2 regions of the Sphingomonas sp. LM7 genome follow, and region 1 is predicted to be linked to the other one. Evidence: riboswitches for the same ligand, from Rfam matches in the RefSeq annotation. Region 1 holds a riboswitch; the other holds the start of a gene.

Region 1 (7,299 bases):
CCGTCACGCAGCCAGTTCCTCGCTCCTGTTATGCGGCCTGACGCCTCGAACCCAGGGACGCGCGTTGATATGCGCATATAGTTGAACCCGTAGGCAACGTAGGTAGCCCCTACACCTTTGTGTCCGCGGGTTTTGCCCGATTTGAATGAGAAATTTGGCGCCAAAAACTGCTCGAACTTTTCTTTGTCGAGGCCAATGCCGTTGTCGGTAACTGTTAGGGCGTTGCCGTCCAGGTCGATCTTGATATCGATCGCCGGCTTGTAGGTCGTCGAGCCTGCGGCGCGCTCCTGCTGGGCTCGCGCCTCCACGGCATCAAGCGCGTTCTGTATGAGCTCGGCAAAGGGATCGTACCAGCCTACGTAGGAAGACAGAATATTTTCGATCTCGCGCTTAAGCGCGCCGATGGCCGCATCGCTGATTTTTGAGCTTTTGAATTCCAGCGGATCAAACGGCGTGAATGTCATGGTGTCTTCCCAGATTTCCGCGCCAGTACGCTACTGGTTGGCTCTTCCTGATTCCCTATAGTATCAGCAAGGCGCCAAATGCGAGCCCTAGCTGAACCCTGGCTACGACCTTAACGCTGCTACTTGTTCATCCTTGCAATGTAGGATTTCGCCTGCTTGCCTCGGGCGGTCGGCCTTGCCGTCGGCGCTCGGGGACCCTCGAATTGATCCAGTTCGCAACATCCGGCCAACACGCATCGCGCACGCCTGCGGCTCCAGTGTCGCCACGCCGGCGCGTGGATGTCGCGTCGATGCCGCGTGCGTGTCGCGTGCCTGTAGCCTGGGCGTCGCGTTGGTGTCCGCAGGTGTCGCGTCGCAGTCGCGTCGGCGTCACCCGACTTAACTCCGCAAATACGGTTATCGTTGTATTTCAACAGGATAGCGAGCCAGCATCGCCCGCAAAACCGCGTTTTCCGTCAACTTCGTCAACCAAATCGCCCCTCGCCGCCTGCGCGCCGTTGCCCTCCGCGCCGCGCCTTTCTAAGCTCCGCGGAACTTCCAATCACCGGGGCACTATGCACAAGCTGAAGACCATCCTCCTCGCCGGCGCGCTGGCGACCGGCCTGACCACGCCCGCCTTCGCCCAGCGCGCCCCCGCGGCGATCACCCCCGAGCATGTCCGCGCGCATGTCGATGTCCTTGCCGGCCCCGGGCTGCGCGGCCGCGGCAGCGCGACGCCCGACGAGGCCGCGGCGGCCGCCTATGTCGCGGCGATGTTCCGCGGCTATGGGCTCGCCATGGCCCCGGGGATGACGGCCTATACCCAGCCGATCGACATCGTCACCCTGCGGCTGGACGGCGCGGCGGTGCTCACCGCGAACGGCACCCCCGTCGATGCCCCGATGCTCTTCTCGTCGAACGGCCAGCCGGTCCGCGGCAAGCTGACTGCCTTTGCCGGCAGCGATCCGGCGCAGCTTCCCGCGGCGGACATCGTCATCGTCACGGGGGCGGAGGTCAACGGGCTCCAGTTCGCCAACCGCGTCGATCCGTCCAAGGTCAAGCTCGTCATCGTCCGCGCCACCGAACAGGTCCGCAACACCTATGAGCGGATCGGCGGCCGCCCCCGCCTGCCGCGCTATATCAAGGGCGAGACGCCGCGCCCCCGCCCGACCCTGCTGGCGCTCAACGACGCCGCGTTCGACAAGCTCGCCGCGCAGGACGGCGCCGAGATCGCGCTCGAACTGCCCGGGCTGGTCGAGCAGGCGCAGGTCACCACCAATGCGCTCGGCTATATCCCCGGCACCGATCCCAGTGCGGGCGTGCTGCTCGTCACGGCGCATCTCGACCATCTCGGCGTCCGCCCCGATGGCAAGGTGATGTACGGCGCCAATGACGACGCCTCGGGCACCGCCGCGGTGCTCGAACTGGCGCGGACGCTGGCGGGCAGGAAGCATCGCCGCGGCCTGTTGTTCGTCGCTTATGGCAGCGAGGAATCGGGCGGCTTCGGCGCGCGCTGGTTCGCCGAGCATCCCCCGGTGCCGCTGTCGGACATCGTCGCCAATCTCGAGATCGAGATGATCGGCCAGCAGGATCCCAAGCTCCCCGCGGGCACGATGATGATGACCGGGTTCGAGCGCTCGACCTTCGGCGAGACGCTCAAGGCGCACGGCGCGTTGGTCACCACCGATCCGTACCCCGAGCAGAACTTCTTCCAGCGCTCGGACAATTATGCGTTGGCGCTCAAGGGCGTGGTCGCGCACACCGTATCGGGCTGGGCGACGGTGCCGACCTATCACACGCCCGAGGATACGATCGACAAGCTCGACTTGCCCTTCATGGCCCGCGCGATCCAGTCGCTGGTCGCCCCGCTGCGCAGCCTGGCGGACAGCAAGGCGAAGCCCGAATGGAAGCCGGGCGGCCGCCCGAACGAGTGATGACCGCGCTCGAACTCCAGGACCTGCTGGTGACCGCGCTGGTCCGCAAGGCCGGCGGCAGCAAGCGCGACTGGCGCGCGGCGCTGGGCAAGATCCGCGTCTACAGCGCCGAGACGCACCCGCATTGCAACTGGTCGGTCGCCCCCTCGGGCAGCAACGGCGAGAATGCGATCATCGAGCGCCTGCTCGACGATGTCCGCGGCCGGCACCCGCTGGTGAGGGCAAAATGAGACCGGCGCGCAGAGCCCAACCCCTGCGCGCCGGCCCGTCTCACGCCGCGGCGCGCAACGTCCGCGCCGCGGCGACCATCGCTTCGATCGCGGGCGTCACTTCGGCCCATTTCCGCGTCTTGAGCCCGCAATCGGGGTTCACCCACAGCTGGTCGGGCCGCAGGTGCAGCTGGGCGAGCTGCATCAGCGCCACCATCTCTTCCTCGCCGGGCACCCGCGGCGCGTGGATGTCGTATACCCCGGGCCCGATCGCGCCGGGATAGCGATAGGCGGCAAAGCCCTCCAGCAGCTCCATCTGCGAGCGGGCGGTCTCGATCGAGATGACATCGGCGTCCATCGCCCCGATCGCGGGCAGGATGTCGTTGAACTCCGAATAGCACATATGGGTGTGGATCTGGGTCGCGTCGCCCACCCCCGCCGCGGAGAGCCGGAAGCTGTCCACCGCCCAGTCGAGATAGGCCTGCCAGTCGCGGCGGCGCAGCGGCAGCCCTTCGCGCAGCGCCGCTTCGTCGATCTGGATCGCCTTGCACCCCGCCGCTTCGAGGTCGATCACCTCGTCGCGGATGGCGAGCGCGATCTGCCTGCACGAGTCGGCTCGCGGTTGGTCGTCGCGGACGAAGGACCAGTTGAGGATCGTCACCGGCCCGGTGAGCATGCCCTTGACCGGCTTGTCCGTCAGGCTCTGGGCATAGCGCCACCACTCTACGGTCATCGGCGTCGGCCGCGAGACATCGCCGTACAGGATCGGCGGCCGCACGCAGCGCGAGCCATAGCTCTGCACCCAGCCGTTCACCGTGAACGCGAAGCCCGACAGCTTCTCGCCGAAATACTGGACCATGTCGTTGCGCTCGAACTCGCCATGGACGAGCATGTCGAGCCCCACTTCCTCCTGCCAGGCAATCGCCCGCGCGGTCTCCTCCCGCAGGAAAGTCTCGTAAGCGGCCGCATCGAGCTCGCCACGGTTGAACCGCGCACGGGCATTGCGAACCTCGGCAGTCTGTGGGAACGAACCGATCGTCGTCGTCGGATAGGCCGGCAAGTCGAGCACCGCAGCCTGCGCGGCAAGCCGCTCGGCAATGTCCGACGCGCGCGCATGCATCTCCGCGGTGATCGCCGCCACGCGCTCGCCGACCGCGGCATTGTGCACCCGCGGCGAGGCCTTGCGATTGGCCGCCGCCCGCGATGCCTCGGCGAGCTCCCCGGCGACGCTGTCGCGCCCCTCGTTGAGCGCACGCTTGAGCAGCGTCAGCTCCTCGACCTTCTGCACCGCAAAGGCGAGCCATTGCGTGACCTCGGCATCGAGCTTCTTCTCCAGCGCCAGGTCGACCGGCACATGGAGCAGCGAGCAGGACGGCGCGAGCACCAGGTCGCGCGTCGCGGCGATCGGCTCGATCCGCGCCAGCAGCGCGTCGAGATCGGCACGCCAGACATTGCGCCCGTCGATCACTCCCAGCGACAGCAGCAGCCCCCTGGGCGCCGCCTTGAGCAGCGGATCGAGCTGTTCGGGCGCGCGGACCAGATCGACATGCAGCCCGGCCACGGGCAGCGCCGCCGCGAACGACAGATTGTCGCCCAGCCCACCGAAATAGGTGCTCAGCATCAGCTTGGGTCCGCAGCGCGACAGCTTGGCATAGGCCCGGGTCAGCGCCCGCCGCTGCTTCTCGTCGAGATCGAGTACGAGCACCGGCTCGTCGATCTGCACCCATTCCGCGCCGGCCTGGGCGAGATGCCCGAGGATCACCGAATAGAGCCCCAGCACTTCGTCGAGCGCGTCGAACGGATCGACATCGCGGCCCTTGGCGAGGCTCAGCCAGGTCACCGGCCCGAGCAGCACAGGCCGCGTCTCATATCCCTGCGCCTTGGCCTCGCGATATTCCTCGATCACCTTGAGCCGGTTGAGCGCAAGCTTCTGCCCCGCGACGAGCTCGGGCACGAGATAATGGTAATTGGTGTCGAACCACTTGGTCATTTCGCACGCAGTGACGCTGCCGTGGCCACAGCCATCGTCATGATCTCCGGTGGTCCCGCGTGCCATCGCGAAATAGGTCGCGAGATCCGCCTCGCCATCGGCACTGCGGTAGCGCTCGGGAATCGCGCCGAGCATCACGCTGGTGTCGAGCACATGATCGTAAAGCGAGAAGTCGTTAGAGGGCAGCCAGTCGGCACCGAGCGCCTTTTGCCGCGCCCAGGCGGCGGTGCGCAGCCCGGAGGCGGCGTCGAGAAGCTCGGCCTTCGTGGCCTTGCCACTCCAATATGCCTCGAGCGCGTGCTTGAGCTCGCGCCGCGGCCCGATGCGCGGAAAACCCAGTGTTGCAACAGTGACGGTCATGCTCTTCAACCCCGAAGAAAGGCGGAAGGCTTGGACCAGACACGAGCACACGCTCCGGGACGGCCCGCAGCGACATGCAAGCGGCCAGCCCGGGCACCCCGCCGGTGGACGTTATCGCGTCGAAGGCAGGTCTCCTGGCTCGCGGGTCACAGCTGACGGTCCGTCTTCCCAAGGCAAGCCTCAGTGACATCGTGGACCACAGCTCACCGCTTACAGTTGCGGGGGCAGCGCCGGTATTTCACCGGCTTCCCGTCTTAGCTTCGACGCAGGGCACGCCCCGGCCGAAGAACCTTGACCCGCGCTGGATCGCACCACGCGCCGGCCCCGTCAAGCAAGATATAAAGATCTCTTTATATGATGCGTTCAGCTGAGCTGGGTCGCATTGGCCCAGAAGCGCTCGTTGGGTTCGACGCCCAACCCCGGACCCTCGGGAATCGCGAAATAGCCCGCCTCGCATTCTAGCCTGCCCGTCATCAGCGAAGCCGAATGCGGGAAGATGCTGTGCTGATATTCGTGCCACGGCAGGTTGGTCAGCGTCGCCGAGGCATGAAGGCTGGCGGCGGCGAAGATTCCCGCGCCGATCGTGGCGTGCGGAATGACCTGCGCGTGGAAGGCCTGGGCAAGCTGCGACATGCGCATGAATTGGGTGACGCCGGTATGTCCCATCTCCGGCTGCACGATCCCCACGGCACGCCGCTCCAGCCTAGCGCGGGCGTCATAGACGGTGCGCCACTCCTCGCCCGCAGCGACGGGGATCGGCGAATGCGCGGCGATGTCGGCGAGCCCGGCGACATCCTCGGTCTTGCACGGCGCCTCGATGAACCGCAGGTCATAGGGCCGTAGCCGCTCGATCAGCGCGATCGCGTCGGCGGGCGAATACATCCAGTGGCAGTCGAGCATCAGCGCGACATCGGGGCCCAGTGCCTCGCGCAATGCCGCAATCTCCTGGACCAGGCTGCCATAGGTCACCACTGCGGCGATCTTGACCGCGCCGAAGCCCTGATCGACGAAGCTCCTTGCCAGCGCGACCCGTTCGTCGAGCGTCTTGCGCGGCAGCCCCGAAATATACGCCGGAATGCGATCGTGATGCCGCCCGCCGAGAAGCTGGTTCAACGGCAATCCGGTCAGCTTGCCGAACAGGTCCCACAGCGCGATGTCGACCGCGGCGATCGCGTCGAGCCAGAAGCCGCCGGTATAGCCGCGCACGCGCATCAGATCGTAGAGGTCGTCCCAGATCGCCTGCACGTCATAGGGCGTGCGTCCGGCGACGAACGGCGCGATCAGGTCCTCGATCAGCGCGTGCAGCGCCTTGGGCGCGACCAGGCCATAAGTCTCGCCCCAGCCGACCAGCCCCGATTCGAGCGTGACGCGCACCACCAGCGAACGCATCTCGACCGGATAGACGGTGCGGTTGCCGCGGCGCACGATATAGCCGCGCGTGTTGACCGCTTCGCCAGGGCCGAGCGCGCCGAGGTAGGTCGCCTCCTGCGGGATCTTCACCGAAAACACGTCGATCGAGCGAATGCGATTGTCGGGCACTTGGGCTCCCCTCTCCTGGTTGCAGACAGCCTAGGCCCATGAAGCTTTTATAGCAACGACAAAGCTGCAGTGTTTCGCATCGCCGTGGACGCTCGCGCGGACAACGGCTAGCATACCCCCTATGACAGCAACACCTCCCGGTCCCGCGGCGGACGAGCGTGCGAAGCGCGGGCGCGCCAAGGCAGGCGCACAGCCCAACCAGAGCCTGATCGATGGCATCACCGTCCTCCAGGCGCTCGCCATCTCGCGCGATCCGGTCGGCTGCCGCGAAGTAGCGCGGCGCGTCGGCATGGAGACCACGCGCGTCAATCGCCTGCTCAAGACGCTCGCCTATCTCGGTATCGCGCGGCAGACGTCCGACCGCAAATACCGCGCCGGCGCGGGGATGACCGTGCTCGCCGCGCAGAGCCTGTTCGCTTCGGGGCTGCTGCGCCGATCGCTGCCGGCGCTCGAGGAGCTGCGCCGCTTCGGCCATACCGTCGCGATGGGCGTGCGCTGGCGCGACAATGTCAGTTACCTGTTCCACGCGCCGCCCAACATGCCCGCCAACGACGCGCTCGGCCGCATCGGTCTCTATCCCGCTACGCGCGGCGGCATCGGCATGGCGCTGCTCGCCGCGATCGAGGACGACGAAGTCGCCGAAGTCTATGGCAGCGATCCGATCCCGGGCTATGACGACCTGCCCCATCTGCTCGCCGCGCTGGATGGCGTGCGCGCACAGGGATTTGCCCGTCTCAAGGTCAAGGAATCGCCCGAACAGCATACCGTCGCGGTAACCGTCGGCACGACTGCCTTCGCGGCGATCGGCCTGTCGGGCTGGATTC
Region 2 (7,299 bases), 450 kb from region 1:
ATCTGATATCTTCCTTCTAAACTTCAGCCGTAAATGATCGCAAAAGCGACCGGCTTACTTCGGACGCTTGGCGCCGTACTTGGAACGCGACTGGCGGCGATCCTTCACACCCTGCGTATCGAGCACGCCGCGAAGGACGTGATAGCGAACGCCGGGAAGGTCGCGCACGCGGCCGCCGCGGATCAGGACCACCGAGTGCTCCTGAAGATTGTGGCCCTCGCCCGGAATGTAGCTGATGACTTCGCGCTGGTTGGTCAGGCGGACCTTCGCAACCTTGCGGAGTGCCGAGTTCGGCTTCTTCGGGGTCGTGGTGTAGACACGGGTGCAGACGCCGCGCTTCTGCGGGTTCTGCTCCATCGCAGGGACCTTGGACTTGGCCTTCTGCGGTTCGCGGCCCTTGCGGACCAGCTGGTTGATCGTTGGCATGAAGCCCTTCACCTTTGCGTTACCGGATGATCCGGCGGTTACTTTGCTGGAGCCCAGACTCTACAGAATACGAAAAGGCCCCGGGTGTCTTTGACCCCCCGGGCCATTGCGTCTCCAGCAACGTTCAGCTCTTTGTTCCCCGAGTCTTGCGCCCCATGGGGCCCTCGCGGAACGGTGGCGCCTATAGCTGCGCAGGCATAGGCGGTCAATGGGGCGCCCCGGGGATAACAGAGCGTCAACGCATCGGGCGCTAAGGCATGTCCAACATGCTGCACCCACCCGGACACGGCGCCGTCATCCGGCCGATTCCCGCTAGGCTAGCGCCTGCGCTTCTCGCCGTCGCGACGACGCTGCTGCTCGGCGCAGTCGGCACGCCGCACCCCGGCGCGTGGCAGCTGCTCGAATCGCTTGGCCGCGAGTCGCTGACCGGCCTGTTCTTCGCCGCCGGCGCCGGGCTGCTCGCCTGCCATCTCGCCCAGACCAGCGTCACGCCCTCCCCCACTTCCGCCGCCGCGTTTCCCGCCGCGCTGATTGCCGCGTCGCTACCCGGCCCGGGATCGCTGGCGCTGCTGATCCCGCTCGCGCTCGCGGCGCACCAAATTCACCAGACGCGCAGACTCCAACTGCTCGCCGCACTCGGGCTTGCCGGCGTGGTCGCCGGGATCGTTGCGGCAGCGCTGCACAGCCCCGCGATCGGCACCGTCGGCGCGCTGGCGATGCTGGCCGCCGCGACACTGATGATTCGCCACGCCACACGGCCCGCGGCCAACGACAATCTCCGCGACGAGCCGTTCGTCGCATTCTGGGGTCTGCCGGATGCCCCCACTCATGCTACGCATCCGGAACGGACTTCGAGTCCCGTATTGGGGGAGTGAGCCTGTGTTCAGCAGCAAGGGCCGCGAGGAGCGTTCGGCATCGGGCCAGGGCAATGGCCGGGGACGCGGCATGTTCTCGGTGATCGGTCCCGACATGGCAGTGACCGGCAACGTCCGGGCGACCGCCGACCTGCATATCGACGGCAGCATCGAAGGCGATGTCGAGTGCGGCAACCTCGTCCAGGGCCCGGAAAGCCGAATCGTCGGCGGCGTCACGGCGGACACGGCGCGGATCGCCGGCACGGTCGAAGGCAGCGTGCGCGTGCGGCACCTGACTGTCGAGCGCTCGGCCCGGATCCTCGGCGATGTCGAATATGAGGACATCACGATCGAGAATGGCGGCCATGTCGACGGCCGGCTCAAGCGCGTCGGCAACGACGCCGCTGCGACCGGGCCGCGTGCGGTGCCCGATGTCGCGCAGGAACAGGCGGCTTGAACTCCAAAGAAAAGAGGCGCCGCCCGATCGGACGACGCCTCTCTCGAGAGCCTGGAACGGGGGTTACAGGCTCTTGATCTTGGTCAGGTGCGCCTGGACCACTTTCTCGGCTTCCTTGGCGAATGCCTTGAGCTCGGCGACTTCGCCGCCCGCGGCATAGGCCTTGACTGCCGCCAGCGCCTTTTCGTGCGCCGCGACCTGCTGGGTCTTGTAGAGCGCGTCGAATGCCGCGTCGTCAGCTTGGCGCAGCGCTTCGAGATTGGCTTCCTGCTCGGTGTTGAGCGCCGGGTTGGGCGCGATCACCGGGCTCGCCTTGCCGGCGGCGGTTTTGAGCTTCTCGGTCGAAGCATTGTGGTGCTCGACCATCAGCTTGCCGAAATCCTTCAGCGTCTGGGCCTTGGCCTTGTCCTGCGCGATCTTGCCGGCCTCGACTTCGAAATAGTCGCTCGCGCCGACTTCATTGACGAATTTCTGCGCCGGCGACAGCGGCTCGCCGGTGGTCAGCGCATTGTCGGCCAGATTGGCGTCCGCCGGCACGACGACGCCGTTATCGGTAGTGACCGTGTTGGTTGTGGTCGTGGTGGTCTCGTTGCCGCCGCACGCCGAAAGCGCGAGCGCAGACGTGAATCCCAAGATCAAGTGAAGCTTTTTCATTCAGGGGTCCTCCTCGCGTGCCACAACGCCGCCCCGCGCCGCCCGTTCCACCTTCTCAATGAGATAGCGGAAGCGCCGGCAGGTCAGGCGCGGCGTAGCTCGGCGAGGAAGGCCTCCAGCTCCGTCGAGAGCGCACCCGCATCATGATGCAGCCGCGCGGCGAGCGCATGCATGTCCCCGGCGCTGTCCGAAGCCACGCGCGACGTGCCGCCGATCGCCTCGACATCGTTGCGGATCGCCGTGCTGGCACCCACTGCTTCCTCGACATTGCGCGCGATCGTGCGCGTGGCGCCTTCCTGCGCGACGATCGCCGCCTGGACGCCCGCGGCAAGGTCGACCATCGATGCGATCGCGTCCTCGACCTGGACATGGCCCAGCGTGACATCGTCGATGCCCCGGCGGATCTCGTCGACATGCGCGGCGATTCTGCCCGCGGCGACTCCGGTCTGGTTGGACAGCTGCTTCACTTCGTTGGCGACCACGGTGAAGCCCCGCCCCGCCTCGCCCGCGCGCGCTGCCTCGATCGTCGCGTTGAGCGCCAGCAGGTTCACTTGCCCGGCAATGTCGCTGATCAGCGCGATCACCGAATCGATCGTCTGCGCCGCGCGGTGCAGCTCGCGGGTGCGGGCACTGCCGGCGCGGACCAGCGCCGATACCTTGCCCGCCGCGGCTTCGGCGGCCTGGGTGCTGCTTTCGATATGCTCCAGCGAGCCCGCCAGCTCGCGCCCGCGCGCGGCGATCTCGCGCATATTGTCGCTGGTCTGCGACGCGGCCGAAGCAACTGCGACGGCGCGGTTGCCCACTTCGGCGGCGCGATCCGCGCTCGATGCGGCGCTGCGCTGCAGCTCCGCCGACAGCCCACCCAGTGCCTGCGCCAGCGTCGCGACTTCGCCTTCGAACCGCTCGCTGGCGCGCTCGATCCGCTCGGCGCGCGCGACGCGGGTGGCAGCACTGCTGCGCTCATATTCTGCCGCGAGATGGAGCAGGCGGCGATTGCCGATCACTGCCGCCAGCCGGCCGCCCCGCGTCAGGATCATCCCTTCGCTGCCGCTTGCCGCGCGATAGGCGTGGAGCAGCGCGCCGATATCGGTCGCGGCTTCGGCGACCGGGCAGGCGCGGACATGTCGCACGACGCCATGCCCGAAATAGGGATTGCGCAGCAGCGCGTGGCCGAACGGATTGAGCAGCAGGCGCCGCACGTCCTTCTCGAAGATCGCGCCGACCGGGCGGTGCGACGCATCGACCACCGGCATCAGCCGCAGGTCGGTGTCCGAGTTGAACAGATCGACTGCCTTGAACAGCGAATCCTCCAGCGTCAGCCAGGGCGGATCGGCTTCGGCATCGGTGAGCCAGCCCGGATTCGGGTCTGGCTGCGGAGCAAGTTGGGCGACCTTCATGGCCCCTGCCCTACGCCGTGCTGGTAAACGCGGACTTCACCGTTGGTTACACAACCGTGACAATTGGAATTTTTTCGCAGTTGCAGCGAGCGCACGCCCCGCGTAGAGGCCGCGGCCGTGACGGGTGTCCCCTGCGAGGGGGATGAAAAGGGAACTCGGTTCAAACCCGAGGCTGCCCCCGCAACTGTAACCGGCGAGCGTTAGCGTCATCATGCCACTGGAGTTTTTCCGGGAAGGCGGCGCGAATGCAGTGACCCGGGAGCCAGGAGACCTGCCAGTCACAGTCGATTCCTTTGCGCGGGCGGGGTGCACCGGGCGAACGAGGGCTATGCCCTTGCGTGAGCGACACCGTTTAACCGGGTCGCCGCGCCAGCTTTCGGCGAGACGACCCCTGACGAAGGTGTCTTACCGTGACCAAGTTCAAGCTGTTTCTCTATGCCTCGGCCGCATTGCTGCCGGCCGTGGCGCATGCCCAATCGGACGATGACCAGATCGTCGTCGTCGCATCGGGCGTCGAGCAGGAAGCCGAGACTACCGGCCGTTCGATCACCGTGCTCGACCGCGCGACGATCGAGACGCGCCAGACCGTCTCGCTGTCCGATCTGCTCGCCACCACCCCGGGCGTCACTTCGACGCGCAACGGCGGCCCCGGCGCGCTCACCGCAGTGCGCATTCGCGGCGCCGAGGATGCGCAAACGCTGGTGCTGATCGACGGCGTCCGCGCCAACGATCCCTCCTCGCCCAGCGCGGCGTTCGACTTCGGCAACTTGCTCACCAGCGCAGTCGAGCGTGTCGAGATCCTGCGCGGGCCCAACTCGGTGATCTGGGGCAGCCAGGCGCTGGGCGGCGTGGTGAATGTCGTGACGCAGGCGCCGGTGGACGGCATCGCGGCGCGCGCCAATGCCGAATATGGCTATGCCGATCAGATCTCTGCCAACGCCGCGATCGCAGCGGGCAATGATACGGTCCAGGGCGCGCTGACCGGCGGCTATTTCCGCACCGACGGCGTCTCGCAGGCCGCCTCGGGCACCGAAGCCGACGGCTATCGTCAATATAATGCCAGCGGCCGCCTTCGCGTCGAGTTCGCACCGGGCTTCGGCGCCGACCTGCGCGGCTATTACGCCAATTCGCGTCTCGAGATCGACGGCTTCCCTGCCCCGGCGTACAGCTTCGCCGACACCGACGAATATACCACCGGGCAGGAGCTGTATGGCTATGCCGGGCTGTTCGCTGATTTCGGTCCACTTTCGAACCGCGTCGCCTTCACCATCGCCGACATCAACCGCGACGGCTTCGATCCGTCGATCCCGGGCGACGGCCCCGCCTATCTCTATCGCGGCCGTAGCGAGCGCTACGAATATCGCGGCGACGCAAAGCTGGTCGACCAGCTCCGCGTGACCTTCGGTGCCGAGCGCGAGAATCTGCGCTTCTATGACGGCGCCGATACGTACCGCGCCGACATCACCAGCTTCTACGGGCAGGCGATCGTCACGCCGGTCGAAGCGGTGACGCTCACCGCGGGCATCCGCAACGACGATCACAGCCGCTTTGGCGGGCAGACGACCTGGGGCGTCAATGCCGCGGTCAAGCCGCTCGACAATACCCTGCTCCGCGCCAGCTATGGCGAGGGCTTCAAGGCGCCGACGCTCTATCAGCTGTTCGCGCCCTTCTACGGCACCGACACCCTCCAGCCCGAGACCGCCAAGAGCTGGGAAGCCGGCATCGAGCAGTCGGCGCTCGGCGGCGCGGCGAAGCTGGGCGTGACCTGGTTCCACCGCGACACCCGCAACCAGATCGACTTCGACCTGGTCAGCTTCACCTACGCCAATATCGCCCGCACCAGCGCCGAGGGCGTCGAAATCGAACTCGCGCTCAAGCCGGTCGAGGCGTTTACCGTCACCGCCAACTACACCTATACCGACGCCGAGAACCGTTCGGCGGGCTATGAAGGCAACCAGCTGGCGCGCCGTCCGCAGGACACCGCCAGTCTCTCGGCCGATTACCGCCTGCCGTTCGGGCTTTCGCTGGGAGGCACGGTGACGATCGTCGGGGACAGCTTCAACGATCAGGGCAACTTCACTCCGATCGATGGCTTCGCGCTCGGCAGCATCCGCGCCGAGATGCCGATCGGCGATCGCTTCGCAGTGTACGGCCGTGTCGAGAACGTCACCGACGAGCAGTACGAAGTCGTCTCTGGCTACGGCACCTATGGCCGCGCAGCCTATGCCGGCGTGCGGATCAAGCTCAACTGATGCGGGTTGCCGCGCTTCTCTGCCTCATGGCAGCCGGATGCGCGGCGCAGCCTTCGCCGCACGGAGGCGGGATCGTGTCGCTTAATCCGTGCGCCGATGCGATGCTGGTCGAACTGATCCCGCCCGACCGCATCGCCGCGATCAGCCATTATTCGCGTGACCCCGGCGCGTCCTCGATTTCGATGGAGGTCGCGCGCCGGTTCGCCGTCAACCATGGCACCGCCGAGGAAATCCTCGCGCTGCGACCCGATCTCGTCATCGCCGACAGCTTCACGTCGCCCTCGACCCGCGAAGCCTTCGCCCGGGCCGGCCTGAAGACACTCTATCTCGGCTGGGCGAGCACGATCGACCAAAGCAAGGCGCAGGTCCGCGAGATCGCCGCCGCAGTCGACGCCGTTCCCGCCGGCGAGGCGATGCTGTCGCGGATCGACAAGGCGGTGACTGATGCACAGACCGATCGCCCGCTCGTCCCTGCCCTGCTCTGGATCGGCGGCAATACCGTGTCCGGCGGCGGCACCCTGCTCGACGAGATGATGGTCAAGGCAGGCTTCAGCGACCATGCTGCGCATTATGGGCTCCAGAATACCGGCTATCTTCCGATCGAACATGTCGTGGTCGATCCCCCGCGGGTGATGCTCGTCCCTGACCAGTCCGGCCGCGACGCCGGCTCGCGCGCGGCGCAGATGCGCGGCTGGGCACTCGCCCGCGCGCGCGCCAAGGTCCACCATGCGCGGTTCGAGCGCAGCCTCGTCAATTGCGGCGGGCCGGTGATCGCAAAGGCGATGACGCGGCTGGCCGAAGTGCGGCGCGAGGCGGGCGAATGAGCCAGTCACCCTCACCCTTCCCACCCAGCCATGCCGGACAGGCCCCTTACTTCTCTCGGGAGAGGGACGGAGGCGCAAAGCACCGGAAGAGTGAAGGTGAGCGGTCATGAACCGACCTCTCCTCCTGATCCTCCTCACCACCCTCGTCACTCTGCTCTTCGCCGGCTCGCTGATGGCCGGCAAGATCTGGGTGCCCCCCGCCGCTTGGTTCTCGAACGACCCGCGCTGGTGGATCGTCGCCGAACTCCGCCTGCCCCGCGCGATCCTCGGCCTCGCGATCGGCGCTGCGCTCGGCCTCACCGGCGCGGTGCTCCAGGGCTATCTGCGCAACCCGCTCGCCGATCCGGCAGTGGTCGGCGTCTCCTCCTCCGCTGCGCTCGGCGCGGTGGCGGCGATCGTCATCTTCGCCGCCAGCGCACCGCTCGTCATCTTCGG

What was found. A riboswitch is a leader RNA that binds a small molecule or an ion and turns the genes downstream of it on or off. The one in region 1 is predicted to bind cobalamin.
Region 2: it holds a riboswitch for cobalamin, as region 1 does, so the genes downstream of both, BXU08_RS18370 (TonB-dependent siderophore receptor) here and metE (5-methyltetrahydropteroyltriglutamate--homocysteine S-methyltransferase) in region 1, are expected to answer to the same signal.

The regions. Positions count from the first base shown of each region.
Region 1 is NZ_CP019511.1:250,046-257,344, reverse strand. Features, by position in the region: gene BXU08_RS01140 (ATP-binding protein) at 1-464, opposite strand, end outside; gene BXU08_RS01135 (M28 family metallopeptidase) at 1,019-2,377, shown strand; gene BXU08_RS01130 (hypothetical protein) at 2,377-2,607, shown strand; gene metE (5-methyltetrahydropteroyltriglutamate--homocysteine S-methyltransferase) at 2,648-4,936, opposite strand; cobalamin riboswitch at 5,043-5,245, opposite strand; gene BXU08_RS01120 (mandelate racemase/muconate lactonizing enzyme family protein) at 5,300-6,475, opposite strand; gene BXU08_RS01115 (IclR family transcriptional regulator) at 6,597-7,299, shown strand, end outside.
Region 2 is NZ_CP019511.1:3,956,451-3,963,749, reverse strand. Features, by position in the region: gene rpsG (30S ribosomal protein S7) at 1-2, opposite strand, end outside; gene rpsL (30S ribosomal protein S12) at 55-426, opposite strand; gene BXU08_RS18390 (hypothetical protein) at 684-1,301, shown strand; gene BXU08_RS18385 (polymer-forming cytoskeletal protein) at 1,306-1,737, shown strand; gene BXU08_RS18380 (DUF4142 domain-containing protein) at 1,801-2,391, opposite strand; gene BXU08_RS18375 (methyl-accepting chemotaxis protein) at 2,475-3,788, opposite strand; cobalamin riboswitch at 3,894-4,082, shown strand; gene BXU08_RS18370 (TonB-dependent siderophore receptor) at 4,199-6,040, shown strand; gene BXU08_RS18365 (ABC transporter substrate-binding protein) at 6,115-6,864, shown strand; gene BXU08_RS18360 (iron ABC transporter permease) at 6,971-7,299, shown strand, end outside.